One region of the Shewanella sp. Choline-02u-19 genome, then DNA from elsewhere that is predicted to be linked to it. Evidence: predicted binding sites of a transcription regulator. Region 1 holds the regulator's gene; the other holds the start of a gene.
The links. Region 1 encodes LexA, which represses DNA repair genes until DNA is damaged. Its sites were predicted from a motif close to TACTGTATNNNNATACAGTA; they were not measured.

Region 1 (9,902 bases):
GGTGGGTAGCTGATAGAGCAGTTGCCACTCTTGAGGTTGGGGGTTGGGCATGTCAAGACTTTGGTAGTTAATCCCAACGTTAAGCAGCTCGCCTTTGTTGGTTGCCCCACCGTTATACAGCTCAAAACTGAGGATCACTTTGGCAGCAATTACAGGGATAGCAAAAGCCAGGCATAGCAGTAATAAAATCTTTTTACCGTTCTTTTGGGGGGAGTTCATTCCATCTCCTCTATGTTATTTTATGTCTCGCATCACCTTTGCGGCCGCTTTACCCGTTTAAAGGAAAGTGGCCAGTCATTACCAATACAGCTTTGTGCTATAAGCAAAACTACGGCGATAGCGAACAGTTTAATATCAACACTTCCCGGAACGGCTAGGAAGTCTATTTTCTAACCTACATTGTCTATTCTTGCTTAGCAATAGCGATGTAAGTTTTTAATTTGGTTATTTATCTTGTTGTTTTAATTTGCGAAAAAGTAGATACAGCATGATGATCCCAAATACAGCAGCCATGCTAAACCATTGCACGGCGTACCCCTGATGTTTCTGCGCCGATAGCGGAATGGGTTGCCATGGATGAATGCGCGTATCGTTTGGGATATTGTTGGGTTGCAGTACCGCGCGCGCTAGCGGCTGGTCTATCAATAAGGCCAACTGCTCAATATTTAAGTTTTGAATACGCTTGGGCCAACCGAGTTCAGGCATTAAATCGGAGCTCATCGGGTTCATCTCTTTTTGGTAGACCCGACCCGTAAGCTGCAGAGGTTTTGTGATTGCTGCGACTTTGGGCAACACCGCACGATCAATGCCGCCTTGTGCAAATCCTAATTCGACTAATAACCAGGGTTTAGCGGGAGCAATTTCAAATGCTTGGTAAGCCAAATAACCGACTCTGCCATCGACCGTCTGATTATCGAGAAGAAAGACCTGTTTCAGAGTTGGTGTGGCTTGAGTGCTAAGTTTGTAGCCTGTTAGATTTTCATTGTTAGCTTGGGCGAGAAGCTGGTCAAAACTGAGCACCGTTGCGTTTTGACGTGCGCTCAGCGCAGCTTGCCATTGTTGCTTTTGCTCCGCGCGCTCCAACTGCCAGAAACCGAGCTTGACCAAAATAGAAAACACTATCAAAGTAGAAAGTACAATAAAGCACCAAGCACCCACAGCCCCTATATTAGGAAACTTAATGAATACACTATTGGTTTTTAAATTGGTTTTAGTACTGCTACTACTGTTCATATTAGTTAATTTAGGCCGTGCCTTGTTTGTGATGGTTAAAGGAGAAAAGAGTGTTCCTATGAGCCAATATTTGGGTCGCCGAGTTGTCTTTTCCGTGCTGGTGGTCATGTTGCTTTTATTGGCATTAGGGACTGGGATTATCACGCCCAATCCCAGACCTTATTAAGCCGTTATTTTTGTGCTATTTATGTTTAAATTAGAGTACATAAACAAATATAAATAGGCACAACCAAACTACGTCAACAAAGTGCCAATACCAGCTACCTGCTTGAAAAGCAAAGTGATATTCTGGTGTAAAATGGCCTTTAAGCACTCTAAAAAACAGTACAATTAGAAACACCGTTCCTAAGGTCACGTGCATACCATGAAAGCCGGTAAGTAAGAAAAAGGTATTACCGTAGACGCCAGAATCCAGCGTTAGCCCCATCTCTTGGTAAGCGTGAATGTACTCCTCAGCTTGCAGGAATAAAAAGCCAATCCCCAACAAGATAGTGAATGCTAGCCAGATAGTGAGTGCTTTGCGTTTATTGCTCTCTAATCCAACGTGAGCAAAATGCAAAGTGACTGATGACGTTAGTAGGATCAATGTGTTGTATAGCGGTAATCCGGTCCAGCCCATGGCTTCAGTTGTGGTGCCTCCAGGCGTGGTAACCAGTGGCCACACGGCTTCAAATGCTGGCCAAAGCACTTCATGGGTCATCGCATTGTTTGATGCGCCGCCCAGCCAAGGTATAGCAATCATTCTGGCGTAGAACAGCGCACCAAAAAAGGCGCCGAAGAACATCACTTCTGAAAAGATAAACCAACTCATGCCTTGTCTAAATGAGCGATCCATCTGTTTTGAATAAAGACCTGCCATTGATTCTGCAATCACAGTTCTAAACCAGCCAAAAAGCATAAAAATAATGACCGCGATGCCGGCAAGCAAAATATAACCGCCGTTGCCGCCGCCGTTTTTTAATTCAGAGACATAGCTACCCGCACCAAATGCGATGAGGAAGAGTCCAACTGCACCAATAATCGGCCAAGCACTTTGTGCAGGCACATAATAAGGTTCGTGCTTGGTCGTCATGGTGTTGCTCCTTGCTCTACACTATCGACAGCGCCAATTAGCAGCCCGGTGTGCAGTGCTAGCACATTGTTCGGTACATATATTTTGTTCATCTTGCAGCTCCTTACTCTGCAACATTTTCGACATAGCCTTTGTCGGTGATGTTGTAGAGGGTATAAGAGAGGGTCAAGGTTGAAATGGAGTCCGGTAATTCAGGGTCCACATAAAAGATGAGTGGTAGATCTGCGCTAGCGTTTGCGGCTAACACTTGCTGATTGAAACAGAAACATTCAGTTTTATTAAAGTAGGCAGCGCCTAGTCCAGGAGATACTGACGGTATTGCTTGGCCAACGATGTGTTTCGCTGACAAATTCTTAGCAACAAAGTGGGTTCGTATTAACTCTCCGGGGTGGACCTGCATGGTATTCACTTCAGGTTTGAATTCCCAAGGCATATCACTTTGCACTTGGGAAACAAACTCAACAGTGACCGTTCTACTTTTATCTACCGTGATGGGCTTATAAACACTGGCAGTACTTTGGGTTTTGCCATTAATACCTAAGGTGTCGCACAGCACATCATATAAAGGCACCAAAGCAAAACCAAAGCCAAACATACCGACAGCGCCAAGCAGGAGCATACCGATAAGCTTACGATTAGACTTACTCTGTGCCTGATTCATCTCTACTTCACCTCAGGTGGTGTGGTAAATGAGTGATATGGTGCCGGACTTGGAATGGTCCATTCTAAACCTTCGGCTCCTTCCCAAGGCTTGGCAGGGGCTTTCTCACCACCGCGGATACACTTGATCACTACAGCCAAAAAGATAAATTGAGACAAACCAAAGGCAAAACCACCAATCGATACAATCTGGTTTACGTCAGCAAATTGAATCGCATAATCGGGGATTCGGCGAGGCATACCTGCTAACCCGAGAAAGTGCATTGGGAAAAACAGTACATTCACTGAGATAACTGAGCACCAAAAATGCCAGCGTCCTAAAGTTTCGCTGTACATGTTGCCGGTCCACTTAGGCAGCCAATAGTACGCTGCTGCCATGATGGAGAATATGGCTCCGGTGACAAGTACATAGTGGAAATGAGCCACCACGAAGTAGGTGTCGTGATACTGAAAATCCGCTGGGGTAATAGCCAACATCAAGCCTGAAAATCCGCCAATGGTAAAGAGTATGATAAACGCAACTGCGAATAGCATTGGGGTTTCAAAACTGATTGATCCGCGCCACATAGTCGCAACCCAGTTAAAGACTTTTACCCCCGTAGGTACTGCAATGAGCATAGTGCAATACATGAAGAAAAGCTCGGCAAACACCGGCATCCCCGTGGTAAACATGTGGTGTGCCCATACCAAAAATGACAGCACGGCGATACTCGCGGTGGCATACACCATCGACGCGTAACCAAATAATGGTTTGCGACTAAAGGCGGGAACGATGGCAGAGATAATACCGAAAGAGGGTAAGATCATGATGTAAACTTCAGGGTGGCCGAAGAACCAGAAAATATGCTGGAACATCACGGGATCACCACCACCTGCGGCATCAAAGAATGCAGTACCAAAATACTTATCGGTTAATACCATGGTGACGGTGCCCGCAAGCACCGGCATCACCGCTATCAACAAGAATGCGGTTATTAACCAGGTCCAAACAAATAACGGCAGCTTCATCCACGACATGCCGGGGGCGCGCATATTGACGATGGTGACGATAACGTTAATCGCCCCCATTATCGAACTTATCCCCATGATGTGAATGGCAAAAACGAACAGCGCAGTACTGTCTGGACTATAAGTGGTCGATAGTGGCGCGTAGAAAGTCCAACCAAAGTTGGGCCCTCCACCTTCCATAAACAATGAGCTCAATAGAATTGTGAAAGCAAAAGGTAAGATCCAAAAGCTCCAGTTATTCATACGAGGCAGTGCCATGTCAGGTGCACCGATCATCATTGGAATAAGCCAGTTAGCCAAGCCTGTAAAGGCTGGCATAACCGCACCAAATACCATGACTAGGCCGTGCACTGTGGTCATCTGATTGAAAAAGTTAGGTTCGACTAACTGTAAACCGGGCTGAAATAACTCGGCGCGAATAACCATCGCCATCGCGCCACCCGTAAGGAACATAATAAAACTGAACCACAGGTAGAGCGTGCCGATATCTTTATGGTTGGTGGTTAAAATCCAGCGCATGATGCCTTTCGGCGCACCATGATGATGGTCATCATGGTGATCGTCCTGAGCTGCTGGTGAGTCTTGTGTGATTGTGCTCATTTTAATCCCTTACTTTCCGTGACCAACAACGTCAGAAGCTTGAACAGCATCACCTGAGTTATTACCCCATGCATTGCGCTCATAAGTCACCACAGCTGCAAGCTGTTGTGGTGTCAGTAGCGAGGTAAATGCCTGCATAGCAGTACCCGGTTTGCCATTGATAACAGTATCGAGATGACCCGTTACTGGGCCGGTAATCACTGCGCTCCCCACTAACGATGGAAAGGCGCCGGGTAAACCCGTTCCTGCCGCTTGGTGACAAGCAACACAACTGGTCATGTAGACTTTCTCTCCCATGACCATAAGCTCATCCATTGTTAAGTCATCTAAAGCCACAGCTTTAACTTGTTCTGCCTCAGGTAAGCTGGCAGGTAAAGTGACCGGGATTACGGTGTTGGGATCGCTGGATGCAGCTGGGCTTGAACTCGCGCTAGCAGAGCTCACATCCGCGGCTTGAACTGTATCGCCTGAGTTATTGCCCCAAGCATTACGCTCAAAAGTCACCACGGCAGCAATTTCAGTTGCAGTCAGCTGTTTAGCAAATGCTTGCATAGCAGTACCAGGCTTACCATTGACGACGATATCGACATGGGCGCCGACGGGGCCGGTGGTAATTGGGCTGCCAATAAGAGAAGGGAATACGCCAGGCAGACCTGCACCATTGGGTTGATGACATGCAGCACATTGAGCGAGATAGATTTGCTCACCTTGAGCCATGAGTTCGTCCATGGTTAAGGTTTGCGAAAGTGCGGCCTCTGCTTCAGCTTCAGCATTATTAGCTTGTTGCTGCTGGGCAAGTAACCACTTATCGAAGTCTGCTTCTGAAAGCGCTTCGACAACAATCGGCATAAATCCGTGGTCTTTACCGCACAATTCAGCGCATTGACCACGATAAATACCGGGCTTATCAATTCGTGTCCAAGCTTCATTGATAAAACCGGGGTTAGCATCTTTTTTGACAGCAAAAGCCGGGACCCACCATGAGTGGATAACGTCATCAGATGTCATCAAAAAGCGTACTTTACGATTAATGGGTAATACGAGATGTTTGTCTACTTCAAGCAAATAGTGTTCACCTTTAGCTTCGGTGCCCTCTATTTGTGCTCTAGGAGTCGACATTAAGCTATAAAACTCAACGTCTTTATCGAAATAGCTGTAATGCCACTTCCACTGCGAACCTGTTATTTTAATGGTGAGGTCAGCATTACTGGGGTCTTCCATTGCAATCAAGGTTTTGGTTGCGGGAATAGCCATGATTATAAGAATAATAAAAGGCACTACAGTCCATAAAATCTCGACTTTAGTACTTTCATGAAAGTTGGCGGCGACTGCGCCTTTTGATTTGCGATGGTTGATCATGGCATAAATCATTGCGCCAAAAACAACAATGCCAATAGCACAGCAGATATAAAGGATAATCATATGGAGGTTATAAACCTTACCACTGATCTCCGTCACGCCTTCTGTCATATTAAACGGCATTTCTGATGCAAACAGTGTAGGCGAAAATATTAGCGCCAACACACAGTACAACAATTGCTTCACTAGACTTCTCCTCTGTCAACAAGACAAAGAAGAGTCACACAGTAAGTCTCTGCTCTATGTAAACTCTTCAGTTCCCAAAAAAGCAACGATGACTTCAAAGTGCGCGAGTGGTTTATCCATCGTGTCGTTATGTTTCGACTATCGATTAGACTTTATATAATTTCAGTATTTTAATACTGGTTAGTGTAACCACACTGGCACCTACGGCTGAAATATATCAGGCCGATCTCAGTCTTCATATACTCTTTAAGGATCTACAGTCCATACATAAAGACCGACGACTAAATCGCTCGGATATAACAATATATCGTTGTTATCAGTACCTACCCTACTTGGTGTTGAAATATTGATCAAGATCACTTTTTGATTCATTTGCTTAGCAGCAGTAATAAAAAAGCTCCCGTTAAGGGAGCTTTGCTTTAGAGACTAGATTTGTAATAGAAAGAATTGCTTAATGGACTGCTGCGAACAGTGAACCTTGTTTAAACCGCTCGTCCTGTGTATTTATTGTGCTGTCAGGTAAGTGAGCATTCGCATTTTCAATAATGATACCCACCGCTTGAGCACTCTTTGCGACTAACTGCAGTCGTCTACTGTCTCGTGCATCGACTTCATTCGTCCAGGTTATTACCGCGCTTGATGTGCCACTCGTGAGCGCTTTTTCCATAGCCCAAAGTGTTTCGAATTCATCTTTTGCGTGTACCAGTAGGATTCTATCCATGCGGACGCCAGCAGAAGCGAGCATCTGTTTGTAACCGATATTAGGTGGGCTAATTAATACAATCCAGCGACCTTGTTGGCTCAGTTGAGCAAGTTGGCCACTAATCTGTTTTAATTCAGTGCGCCCCTGAGTGTGAGATACCATAGTTTCGATATCTGTATTTACCTTTTTAGACATAGCTTGAGCAGGTATATCTTGCCAAAGGCCAGGGTGACGCGGGCTTACACCTAATAATTTGTTCATTGCCAATCTCCATTACGGATCACGCCAACGGCTAAACCTTCAATACTTAAGCTTTGGTTTGCCAGATCAACTTCTATCGGTGAATAATCTTCATTCTCAGCATGTAAATAAACTTTATTGCCTTTCTTTTCAAAGCGTTTAACCGTGACTTCATCTTCTACTCGTGCCACCACAACTTGACCGTTGCTTGCATGTTGGATCTTATGCACTGCAAGCAAATCGCCTTCAAGTATGCCGATGTTTTTCATGCTGTCACCGCGTACTTTAAGCAGGAAGTCGGCTGACGGGCGGAACATGGTAGGATCAATTTTATAATGTTGCTCTACATGTTCTTGAGCCAGAATAGGTTCACCTGCGGCCACTTGACCAATAAGCGGTAAACCAAGGTCGGCATCTTCGGTATCATCTTGAATTAACTTAATTCCTCGAGAGGTACCTGGCATGATCTCAATACAGCCTTTCTTCGCTAAAGCTTTTAAGTGCTCCTCGGCTGCATTGGCAGATTTAAAGCCTAAACGTTTGGCTATTTCAGCACGGGTGGGTGGCATACCTGTGTCTGTAATATTGCGTTTAATTAGCTCTAAAATTTCAGCTTGACGTGGTGTAAGTGGTCTCATTATTAAGCCTGTCTTTCCATACAGTAACTGTCAGTATATACAGTATTTCTGTTCGCGCAAGTATTAACCAAATTTATGTTAAAGTTGAATTTATTAGCACTAGGGTGGGGCTGAGAGATTAAGGAGGGATGAACGAGATTTAATCCTGATAGGCAGGATATACATAGACTTATGATGGCTTAAGTCATTGTTCTATAAATACGCAAATGTTTCCGAGTGCCATTATAAAGCAATTGCGCAAACGCTCCGAAATTCTGGTATTCTACGGGGTTATTAGAAGCGACTATACTGCAAGCGAATCATGTCGAAAAAAGACTCTCTTTGGTTTAAATCATTACGCTGGATCCAAAAAAAGCTCGTGCACACTATTGTAGTGCCTCATGATCCTTTTGAAGACCTCAATCTCGATCCAAGCAAGCCACTCGTTTATGTCATGAAAACAGAATCTGTTAGTGACATAGCAGCTCTTAGTGAGATAACCGGTAAATTCGGTTTACCTAGCCCATATAATGACTTAGAGGTTAATGGGGTGACTGCGCCGCGCGTTGTCTGCCTTGAAGGTAGCAAGCCTCTATTTGGCGAAAGAGAAAGTGCCGAACAGTATTTGCATTGCTTTAAGCGCCTATTGAGTGTGCATAAGCAAAATGAAGAATTAGATATTCAGCTAGTTCCTGTGAGTCTTTATTGGGGACGAACCCCAGGCAAAGAAGACGACACCATGCGCGCTGCTGTGTTGGAGCGTCAAAATCCGACTTGGTTACGCAAGTGCTTGATGATCTTGTTTCTCGGTCGACACAACTTTGTGCAGTTTTCTAATGCTGTTTCTCTGCGTTATATGGCAGACGAACATGGTACTGATAAGCGCATCGCACAAAAACTAGCCCGTGTCGCGCGAGTGCATTTTCAGCGTCAACGTAAAGTAATGACTGGGCCTCAGCTGCCTAAGCGCCAAGCTCTGTTCCATGCTTTGCTAAAGTCAGAATCAATTACCCGAGCCATTAAAGAAGAAGCGACAAATAAAAAAATCTCCGAATCAGAAGCGCGTGCAAAAGCGATGGAGTATCTAGATGAAGTCGCGGCGGATTACTCCGATAGCTTAGTGCGTATTACCGAGCGTTTTCTTACTTGGTTGTGGAATAAGCTTTATAAAGGTATCAATATTAAGGGTGCGGAGCAGGTTCGTCAGTTGCACCATGATGGTCATGAAATCGTCTATGTACCGTGTCATCGCAGCCACATGGATTATTTGTTGCTGTCTTACATCCTCTATTATCAAGGCATGGTGCCGCCGCATATTGCTGCCGGCATTAATCTTAACTTCTGGCCAGCAGGACCTATGTTCCGCCGTGGTGGCGCATTCTTTATTCGCCGAAGTTTTCGCGGTAATAAGCTCTATACCGCGGTATTCCGTGAATACCTCGATCAACTCTTTACTAAGGGTTATCCGGTTGAGTACTTTACCGAAGGTGGCCGCTCACGCACAGGTCGTTTATTGGCCCCTAAAACAGGCATGATCGCCATGACGCTTAACAGTGTACTGCGCGGTGTTGAACGTCCTGTCACTTTAGTGCCGGTTTATCTTGGTTATGACCATGTAATGGAAGTGGCGACTTATCACAAAGAATTAAGTGGTAAAAAGAAGAAGAAAGAGTCGGTTTGGCAAGTGTTTGGTGCGATTCGAAAGTTAGGTAATTTCGGCCAAGGCTATGTGAATTTTGGTAAGCCAATTACCTTACACAATTTCTTGAACGATGAAGTGCCAACGTGGCGTGAAGATATCGTCCAAGACCCAGAACAAAAGCAACCATGGTTTACACCAGCGGTGAACAAGTTAGCCAGAGAGGTGATGACTAACATTAACGATGCTGCTGCGGTAAGTGCAGTGACGTTAACCAGCTTAGTTTTGCTAGCATCTGAGCAAAATGCGTTAGAGCGTAGCCAGCTAGAAAAGCAGTTGGACCTTTATCTCACGTTATTAAAAGAGTTGCCTTATACCGAATACACATCGGTACCAGAAGGCAGCGGTAAAGACCTTGTATCTCATGGTCTGGAACTGAAAAAGATTAAAATTGAAAGTGATTCGCTTGGGGATATCATTTCCATCGATGATAGCATTGCAATTACAATGACTTATTATCGTAACAACATTATTCATTTAATGGTTGTCCCCTCGCTAATTGCCGCTTGCTTGCTGCGTAAAGAG
Region 2 (9,902 bases), on a different contig from region 1:
GTCAAATCAGTGTTCCTATGGTGTGGCAATCTCCAGAGCCGACTAACTCGAGCTTCACGTTATCGTTAGCAGGTCTTAAAGGCGGTCACTCGGGGGTTAACATTCATTTGGGTCGCGGTAATGCGAATAAATTACTCGCTAGATTCCTATTCGATCATAGCGATGAGCTTGCACTTGAGCTAACTAACTTCACTGGTGGTTCACTACGTAACGCTATTCCGCGTGAAGCACAGTTTAGCTTTATGATCCCAGCTGAAAACGTGACAGTGCTGCAGCAACGTATAGCTGAGTTCCAAGCTTTAGTTCGCCAAGAGCTAGCGATTGCAGATCCTGACACTACCTTGACATTGACTGAGATCCCAGCCGAAACAAAGGTGATGAGTGAAGACTCACAACAGATCTTAATTGATATCCTCAATGCCTGCCCTAACGGCGTAGTGCGTATGAGTGACGAAGTTGCAGGCGTAACAGAAACCTCGCTTAATGTCGGTGTCATCAGTACTGAAACAGATTCTGTTCAAATACTTTGTCTTATCCGTTCATTAATCGACTCTGGCCGCGAAGAGATAGAAGGCGTATTAACCTCTTTGAGTAATCTTGCGGGTACCAACGTTGAATTTAGCGGTGCTTATCCTGGTTGGAAACCTGACAACAGCTCACCAGTAATGGAAAGTGTCCGGGCAACGTATGCCGACATCTATAAAAAAGAGCCAACGATTATGGTGATCCATGCAGGTCTTGAGTGTGGTTTATTTAAAAAGCCTTACCCTGAGATGGACATGGTTTCTATTGGTCCGACCATTCGCTACCCACACAGCCCAGACGAAAAGGTTAACATCACCACCGTTGGCCAATATTGGAAACTATTGTTAGCGGTACTTGAACGCACACCCGTTAAAGGCAGCTAAATTAGCCTGTAACCTGTGCGGTGAGTCAAACGCACAAGCTAAAAAGCCGCTAACTGTTTAGCGGCTTTTTTCGATGAGTACTTTGCAGTATTCTAACATTGACCAACAAAGGCATTAAAATAAGGCGACTAACATACTCGTTCTACAGCCCTTGTGTAAAAGTCCTTAGTTTAAACCATTTGATTAAAACCCTAAGTCCATCTGTGGAGCAACCGTTTGCACCTCATCGTCAGTCGATGCGCTAGACGCCAACCCAACGGCAACGCCTAACAAACGAATACCTCTACCTTGCTGCCTTTCCAAGGCTTGCCCTAATAACTGATAAAACAAATTAACCGAGACCTCATCGCTACGGTGCTCTATGGTAGTTTGTTTAAAATCATCAAACTTAAGCTTTACCACTTGTTTATGAATGGTACGCTTTTTGGCACTGCGACCCACTCTGGCCCCTAACTCTTGAATCAGTTGCGGCATAACGGCTTTACACTGCTCTAATGTATGTATGTCTTTGGCTAATGTTGTTTCTACCCCAACTGACTTACGTTCTCTGTTCGACGAAATACCACGGGTATCTATACCTTTTGCCCTTTCTATCAACACAGAACCAAACTTTCCAAATCGCTCTACTAGCTTATTATCCGGATAGGCTTGCACATCACTACAGGTATGTAGGCCGATATCAGCTAACTTTTTAGCGGTGACTTTACCTACCCCTGGAATTTTAATCAGTGGCAGTGTTTTAACGAACTCTTCAATCATTTCAGGACGGATAACATATTGGCCATTAGGTTTATTAAGATCGGATGCTATTTTTGCTAAAAATTTAACTGACGCTATTCCTGCGGAGGCTGTAAGCCCCGTTTCCAGAAAAATATCTTGCCTGATGGCTTCTGCAATACGCGTGGCAGAGCCTTGGCAATGAGGGCTGTCAGTCACATCGAGATAGGCTTCATCTAAAGACAGTGGTTCAATAAGACTGGTATATTTAGCAAACACCGCGCGAATTTGACTGGAAACGTCTTTATATACCTGCATCCTGCCAGGCACTAAAATGAGATCAGGGCAAAGCTTGAGTGCATAACCTGATGCCATTGCTGAGCGCACGCCAAATTTTCTGGCCTCATAGCTACAAGTACTGATAACACCACGGCGATCACTCCTTCCCCCCACTGCAATGGGCTTGCCTCTCAGCTCTGGAAAATCACGCATCTCTACTGCAGCGTAAAAGCAGTCCATATCGACATGAATTATTTTTTGCAATCTTAAGCCCTCTACAGAAGATATTACTGTATATAAAAACAGTACTCAAGCAAAGTTAACTAAATAGTGCTTTCAGCGGCAGTGGATACGTATTAATGGCTTATGATTGGATCAAAAAAAGGAGCCAATGGGCTCCTTTTTTGGGTTTAATCTCGAGCTTTATCTCATGCTCAATACTGCAGAGTACTAGGGGCTATTGATCTTTCGAGCTTGGTTTTTGTTCGAATTCAATGCTTTTAGTACAAGGCTTGAGCGATGCTGCTTAGCTGGCTAAGCGAAAAGCTCGTAACGCATTCTAGTCATAAAGGACTAAAATCACTGAAACGAACCCGAAGGGCCGCGCTTCTTGGCCATTTTTACTGTGTTGTAAGTTATTTGTGGAGAATGACTAAACGACATAACCTCCGCCTTGTCAAAATCGCCAATAAACTGCGGCAAAAACAACTGTGAAAGATCAACTGCCCCTAGATTTTGAACTGCTTAATATTACTCGACAATGACTCTGTTACCCGAGCAAAACTGTCAAAGTTACGTGATAGCTCTTCGCTTGCCGCCAAAGAATCATCTGATAAAGCACGAACATTTTCAACATTGCATGCCACCTCTTCAGCAACCACCGCTTGTTGGCCAACAGCCGCCGATATCTCGATGGTTTGCTGCTGAATAGCGCCAATAGCACCGGTAATGCTATCGAGCGCCAGCTCAACTTTAGCGGTGAGATCCTGACCAATATTAGCCTGCTCGACTCCCGCTTCCATCACTTGCTCAGCTTCATTAGCATTTTGCTGTAGCGTCTGAATAATCTCTTGGATGTTCGCGGTTGAATCTTGAGTGCGCGAGGCTAATGTGCGCACCTCATCAGCTACAACCGCAAAACCACGCCCTTGCTCACCAGCTCTTGCAGCTTCAATAGCAGCGTTAAGTGCTAACAAGTTGGTTTGTTCTGCAATGCCTCTGATGACATTGAGGACTTCACCTATTTGCTCAGAGCGGGTGCGTAATTGCTTAACCACTTTAGCGGCTTCAATCACCTGCACCGATAAAGACTGCATACCTTGAGTTGCTTGCGCAACGATGGCTCCACCCTCTATCGATTCAGCTTGTGCCTTATCGGCAAAGTCGCTAGCACGTTGTGCACTTGCTGCCATCTCTTGGCTAGTATGCGCCATCTCGGTGGCAGCAGTTGCAACAGAGGCTATCTCCGCTTTCTGCTGCGCGACGGAGTTAAGCGCTCGTTCGCTGACTTCAGACGCAGCTGAAACGCCGTGTTCAACTTCTAAAGTTAAGTCTCGAGTATCTTGTAGCATTCCCTGAACTTTTGCGGCGAATCGATTGAATGCATCACCCAGTTGTCCAAGTTCATCCTCTCTGTCCATTTGGATACGCTTAGCTAAATCATTATCGCCTTCAGCAATATCTTCCATCGCTCGCAGTAAGTTATTGATCTGTTTTCTAAACGGAAGCAACATTCCCCACACCGTTACACCGACAAAAAGCATGATCAAACAAGAGAGTAAAATTGAGTTGATAATAGCATCGGTCACTGGAGCCTCAATGACCGCCGTTGGCAACATGAACGCCAAATGCCATTTCTGTTCGGGGAAATCCCCCCCCACTTCCACAAAACTCACTCTTTGCTGCTCACCTTTAAAAGTGACTTCGGCAAAACCAGAGGTTTGTGATTGCATTTGTTGGCTTAAGGTACTAAAGCCTTTGGTGTCTCTAAATTGGCTATCCACTTTTTCAACATCAGAGCCAGGTGGGAATTGTTCAGTAAAACCAGGAAAGTAGACCAATTTACCCGCATCGGTAATTAAGAAGGCTTGGCCTGATCCTTGGTATTTAATCGGCGCTAGTAGTTCACTACCTATGGTGTCGATTAATATGTCCATCCCCCCAATGCCGATAAACCGACCGGATTGATCTTTTACAACTGTTTTCACTGTTGCCGAGATTGATCCGTCGTTAGCATCTACGGCTGGATCACCGACAAACATGCCGTTTTGATCAATCGCTTCTTGCCACCATGGGCGCTTGTTAGTGTAGTACTCACTATCGTTGTAGCGACCATTAAGGTCAAAGTACTCAAAGGTATTAGCGGAGCCGAAAAACACCGACTTAATGTCGCTGTCTTTATCTGAGAAAAATTTAAAGTAGTCAACAATAGCTTGGTATTGTTTATCTGAAGAGAGGTCTCTTGAACGACTATCATATTTACCGAACCATTCTAACACCATAGGATCAGCAAAGACGGCGTGGATCAATTGACCTTTAGCGACAAAATAGCTGCGAACTTCGTTAGATTTAAGTTGTACTAGACCGCTTAGGTCGTTGTCGATTTGCTGACGGGTACTGGCACTTTCATTCTTAACTAAGAACAATGCAACGAGGGTAAAAAGTACCGCCAAAGCCCCAACAATTGCCACAACTAGCTGCATACTTAGCGAGCGTTTAAACCAATGCATCCTATATCCCTTTATAATTATATTTTTTTAGGAATAATGAATTTAACAGAAATTTGACAAGATTAAAGCACAAAGTACAACATTAATTACTAGCAGCTTAATTAGGAGCTAACTGAGAACGAAGAGGATTAATCGCGGTAGCCAATAACATTAGCTAATGATATGCAAGTGAAAAACTATGATATCGTTTGTTACTGTGTAATAGCAGAACAAGATGTTTTAACAAAAAATTTGGACAGTTCTAGCACTAAACAGAGCACAATTGAAGAGACCTAAAGATTAAAATAGAGTTGTCAGCATTGACAGCTCATCTGCAGAAAGAGCAGATTTAGTCGTGTTAGCTTTGTGCATTGCCTGTGAACGACGATTTCCAGACTGAGCCAACTCAAGTTGTTGCTCTAGTCGTTCAATCTTACCAAGAAGACGTTCGATTGTTAGCTGATTTTCACTTTCGTATGTGTTGCTATTGCCTGTAATCATCATAATCTCTCCTTTCTTCTCAAGTTGTGTTCACGTTTTCTATTAAATTAACTATCGAATTAATCACACTACTGGACTTTAATATTAGTCTAAAAAACCAACAACGCCACTAATTATGGTATTAAATTTGAGAATAATAGTAACTTAGAGAAGCTGAATATTCACTGTACAGCAGTGGATAAACCACAAAGATGGGCAATATAAAAGTCTAGGCAATAACGATAGAGAGCATTAGGCACCATCACTAGTCGAAGCTCAGGTGCCTACTAAGTCATCTATCTATTGTAAAAATAGCAGGCTACATTTTACTTTGTAGATAATTAGGTAAACCGACTTTATCAATCAGGCCTAACTGTTTCTCTAACCAGTACATATGGTCTGATTCGGTCTCTTCGAGCAAAACCTCTAAAATCTCACGACTCTGGTAATCTTTTTTCTGTTCGCATAATGCAATTGCCACACGCAAGTTATCAGCGACTTGATACTCGTATGCTAAGTCATTCTTGAGCATCTGTTCGGTATCTTTTCCGATATTGAGCGGCTCACGACTGGCAACATCAGGAGTGCCTTCTAAAAACAAGATACGTTGCACTAGCTTCTTAGCATGTTCACGCTCATCATCAGATTCATGAGAGATCCGTTCATGCAGTTCATTCAGGCCCCAATCTTCATACATCAGTCCATGTACGAAATATTGATCCATTGCTGACAACTCACCGGTGAGCAGTTTGTTTAATGTGTCGATAACCTCTTTATTGCCTTTCATAAAAGTCTCCGGTTAGTCCATTTTCGATTGTAAGTAGTTTTGAATGCCTGTCAGTGAAATAAGCTCTAATTGGGCTTCAAGCCAATCCAAATGCTCCTCTTCATCTTCTAACAGATCTTCTAACATGTCGCGGCTGACATAGTCTGCTGACAGTTCGCATAGAGCAATTGCTTCTCGCAATGAAACAAGTTGCTCTTCTAGCATCACTTTGTCGCATTCCAACATCTCTTGGCTATGCTCACCAATACGGATTTTGTCTAATTGCTGTAGGTTTGGCAGTCCTTCAAGGAACAAAATACGTTCAATAACCTTGTCGGCATGCTTCATGTCTTGGATTGATTTTTTGTAAGCTTTTTCATTTAGCTCACCCAATCCCCAGTTTTTAAACATTCGGGCATGGAGGAAGTATTGGTTGATTGCGGTCAGTTCACTGGTCAGCACTTTATTTAACTGGCTAATGACCTTGGGTTGTCCTTTCATCTGCTCATCCTTAGTAAAATTGATCTATATCAATAACCACAGCCTAGAGCAAAAAACATACAAAAACAAATTAACCTTATATTTCAGTTCTTTATGAAAGGTAACCATTATCATTAGCACTACAATTCCTAATTAGCGCGCACGTCGTTAATTCTCGATTTTATCGAGCAAAACTAGTGTATTGAATCGGGAGAGCTGTGAGTTTACCGATCTTTAAAGTGGATGTTCAGCTGTTAGATAGCAGATAAAAGTGTCTAGCGCTAACAATAAAAGATATAAAAAAGGCCCCTCAAGAGGAGCCTTAATAACCGTCGTCAACACGAACTTAGATAATTCTGTTCTGTTCTAGTTTTTCGCGACGTTCTTGTTCAGCCATTTTGGCCTTACGTTTATCACATGGATCATCACAATCACATGCTTTCTCAATTCCTAGCGCGCCTAGACCACCGCAGCTTCCTGCCACCACCTGTCTCTTAACAAGATAGCCTATCGACATTAAGAAAAAAAATGCGAGTAACGCGACAAATGCCGCTATAAATGTGCTCATATTCGACTCCAACTACTGAGTGACGAAAGGTTTAAAAGCCTCACTATAAAAAACTTTAAAGCCATCTTCCTGCTTTTCTATTAGCATTATCGCAAGATGCTCGCGATTAGCAAGTTCTAGTGACGCCTGAGTCCCTAAAACCATCATCGCAGTAGCGTAACCATCAGCAACCATAGACTCGGCATGCAGCACAGTAACAGATGCTAATTTGTGGTCAATTGGGTAGCCACTTCGTGGATCAATTAAATGAGAGAAGCGTTTGCCCTCCTCTTCATAATAGTTACGATAATCTCCAGAAGTTGCCATTGCCATATTTTCAAGTGAAATAACTTGCTGAATACCACTGCTGGTATCACCTGGTTGCTCTATTGCAATACGCCACAAAGAACCATCAGCTTTTGTTCCACGCAGGCTAATCTCACCACCAATCTCAACCAAATAACCCATGGGTTGATACTTGTCTAATAGTGCAGCTATTTTATCAACACCAAAGCCTTTTGCAATCGAAGATAAATCGACATATAGATCAGGATTTTGCTTACTCATCTTATTGCCGTTTAACGATAGATACTCTATGCCTGTACGGCTTTTTGCATCGTTTATCATCTCTGCTGACGGAATAGTCGTTGGCCGTTTATCGGGTCCAAAGCCCCACAAGTTAACAAGCGGGCCTAAAGTAATATCAAGCGCGCCATCGGTAATCTTGTAGAGCCTAAGTCCTTCTGCCACCACTTTAGCGGTATCAGCAGAGACTTCCATCTGTACATTACGTGTCAGTTGATTAAATTGAGACAACTCAGAACTTGGTCGGTAGGTTGACATTTGATCGTTCACTTTTTCAAGTGCCATATCAATTTCAGCCTGCAAGAGTTGAACATCTGGTAGCAACTCGCTGCGCACAACTTTAATATGATAAGTTGTGCCCATTGTGTTACCAGACAGTGAAATTACTTCAGTAGGTTTACTACATCCTGAAATAAAAAAGGCTAACCCGATAAGGGCCAGCCAGTTTACTAAGGTCTTAAACATTATGACCTAGATCTCCAATTAGAGAGGGGGTTAGCCACCGAAGTCATCGAGTAGGATGTTTTCATCTTCGACACCAAGATCTTTAAGCATGCTAATAACAGCAGCGTTCATCATTGGTGGGCCACACATATAGAATTCACAATCTTCTGGTGCATCATGATCACGTAGGTAGTTTTCAAACAACACGTTATGAATGAAGCCTGTGTAACCATCCCAGTTATCTTCAGGTTGTGGATCCGACAGTGCGACATGCCACTTGAAGTTATCATTGTCAGCCGCTAGGCCATCAAAATCTTCAACATAGAACATTTCACGACTAGAACGGGCACCATACCAAAAGCTAATCTTACGCTTAGAGTTAAGACGCTTAAGCTGATCGAAGATATGTGAACGCATTGGCGCCATACCCGCACCACCACCGATAAAGACCATTTCAGCATCAGTTTGTTTCGCAAAAAACTCACCGAATGGACCCGAAATAGTGACCTTATCGCCCGCTTTTAGGCTAAAGATGTACGATGACATCTTACCGCAAGGCAGCGTAAGGTTACGCGGTGGAGGAGACGCAATACGTACGTTCAACATGATGATACCTTCCTCTTCAGGATAGTTCGCCATTGAGTATGCACGGATTGTTTCATCTTCAACTTGAGACTCAAGGTTAAAGAAACCAAAGTGTTCCCAGTCACCACGGTATTCTGCAGGAATATCGTAATCTGCATATTTAACGTGGTGCGCTGGTGCTTCAATCTGGATGTAACCACCAGCACGGAAAGGTACTGAATCGCCACCAGGAATTTGCAGCTTAAGTTCTTTAATGAAAGTGGCTTTGCTATCGTTTGAGATAACTTCACACTCCCACTTCTTAACACCGAAAATCTCTTCTTCTAATTCGATTTCCATATCAGCTTTAACGTTTACCTGACAAGATAAACGGCAGCCCTCACGAGCCTCACCTTTGCTAATATGATCCATCTCAGTCGGCAGAATATCACCACCACCTGATTTAACGTGTACTTTACACTGACCACAAGTACCACCACCACCACAAGCAGACGAGACGAAAATACCGCTCTCTGCTAATACACCTAGTAGCTTGCCACCTGCAGCAGTTGTAATTGCTTTTCCTGCATCATCGTTGATGCCGATGATGACATCTCCGCTTGGTACTAGCTTTGATTTGGCAAATAAAATAACCAAAACTAAAACCAATACAATTGCGGTAAACATACTCACACCGAGATATACATCGATTGGAGTAGATTCAAGAATACCCATTAACTTATCCTTAAAGGTTCAAATTAAGACGTCGTTAGGTGCCTCTTTACAGAGACACACCAGAGAACGACATGAAACCTAGAGCCATTAAACCTGCGGTAACAAAGGTAATACCTAGTCCGCGAAGCCCATTAGGAACATCAGCATATTTTAACTTCTCACGGATACCAGCAAGCAAGACAAGTGCTAATGCCCAACCGATACCAGAACCAATACCAAACACTAAACTTTCAGTCAGGTTGTAGTCACGCTCAACCATGAAAGAGACTGCACCGAAAATTGCACAGTTAACAGTGATTAGCGGTAGGAAGATCCCCAACGCGTTATATAACGGTGGAAAATACTTATCCAATGCCATCTCAAGGATTTGCACCAAAGCTGCGATAACACCGATAAAGGTGATGAACTTCAAGAAGCTCAAATCCGCATCTGGAACACCCGCCCAAGCTAAAGCACCTGGAGCAAGAATACCTTGATAGATAATTTGGTTAACGGGAACTGAAATTGCCAGTACCACGATAACGGCAACACCGAGTCCCATAGCAGTTTTAACTTTCTTTGATACTGCTAAGAAAGTACACATACCGAGGAAAAAGGATAACGCCATGTTTTCAATGAAAACAGAACGAATTAGTAGACTAATATAATGTTCCATTATGCTTATCCTTTTGCTTCTACTTGCTCTGGCT

Region 2: dinB (DNA polymerase IV) is a predicted target of LexA. The motif match lies at 2,193-2,212, and genes of this name have one in related genera.

Annotation. Positions count from the first base shown of each region.
Region 1 is NZ_PJBE01000012.1:235,676-245,577, forward strand. It holds gene CXF83_RS03140 (hypothetical protein) at 1-219, opposite strand, end outside; gene CXF83_RS03145 (SURF1 family protein) at 445-1,233, opposite strand; gene CXF83_RS03150 (DUF2909 family protein) at 1,181-1,399, shown strand; gene CXF83_RS03155 (cytochrome c oxidase subunit 3) at 1,430-2,305, opposite strand; gene CXF83_RS03160 (cytochrome c oxidase assembly protein) at 2,409-2,966, opposite strand; gene ctaD (cytochrome c oxidase subunit I) at 2,969-4,573, opposite strand; gene coxB (cytochrome c oxidase subunit II) at 4,583-6,118, opposite strand; gene CXF83_RS03175 (cell division inhibitor SulA) at 6,570-7,082, opposite strand; gene lexA (transcriptional repressor LexA) at 7,079-7,699, opposite strand; gene plsB (glycerol-3-phosphate 1-O-acyltransferase PlsB) at 8,001-9,902, shown strand, end outside.
Region 2 is NZ_PJBE01000013.1:69,758-79,659, reverse strand. It holds gene CXF83_RS07225 (aminoacyl-histidine dipeptidase) at 1-908, shown strand, start outside; gene dinB (DNA polymerase IV) at 1,092-2,168, opposite strand; gene CXF83_RS07215 (methyl-accepting chemotaxis protein) at 2,633-4,633, opposite strand; gene CXF83_RS07210 (hypothetical protein) at 4,913-5,116, opposite strand; gene bfr (bacterioferritin) at 5,412-5,879, opposite strand; gene bfr (bacterioferritin) at 5,892-6,359, opposite strand; gene nqrM ((Na+)-NQR maturation NqrM) at 6,685-6,906, opposite strand; gene CXF83_RS07190 (FAD:protein FMN transferase) at 6,919-7,935, opposite strand; gene nqrF (NADH:ubiquinone reductase (Na(+)-transporting) subunit F) at 7,966-9,213, opposite strand; gene nqrE (NADH:ubiquinone reductase (Na(+)-transporting) subunit E) at 9,260-9,868, opposite strand; gene CXF83_RS07175 (NADH:ubiquinone reductase (Na(+)-transporting) subunit D) at 9,874-9,902, opposite strand, start outside.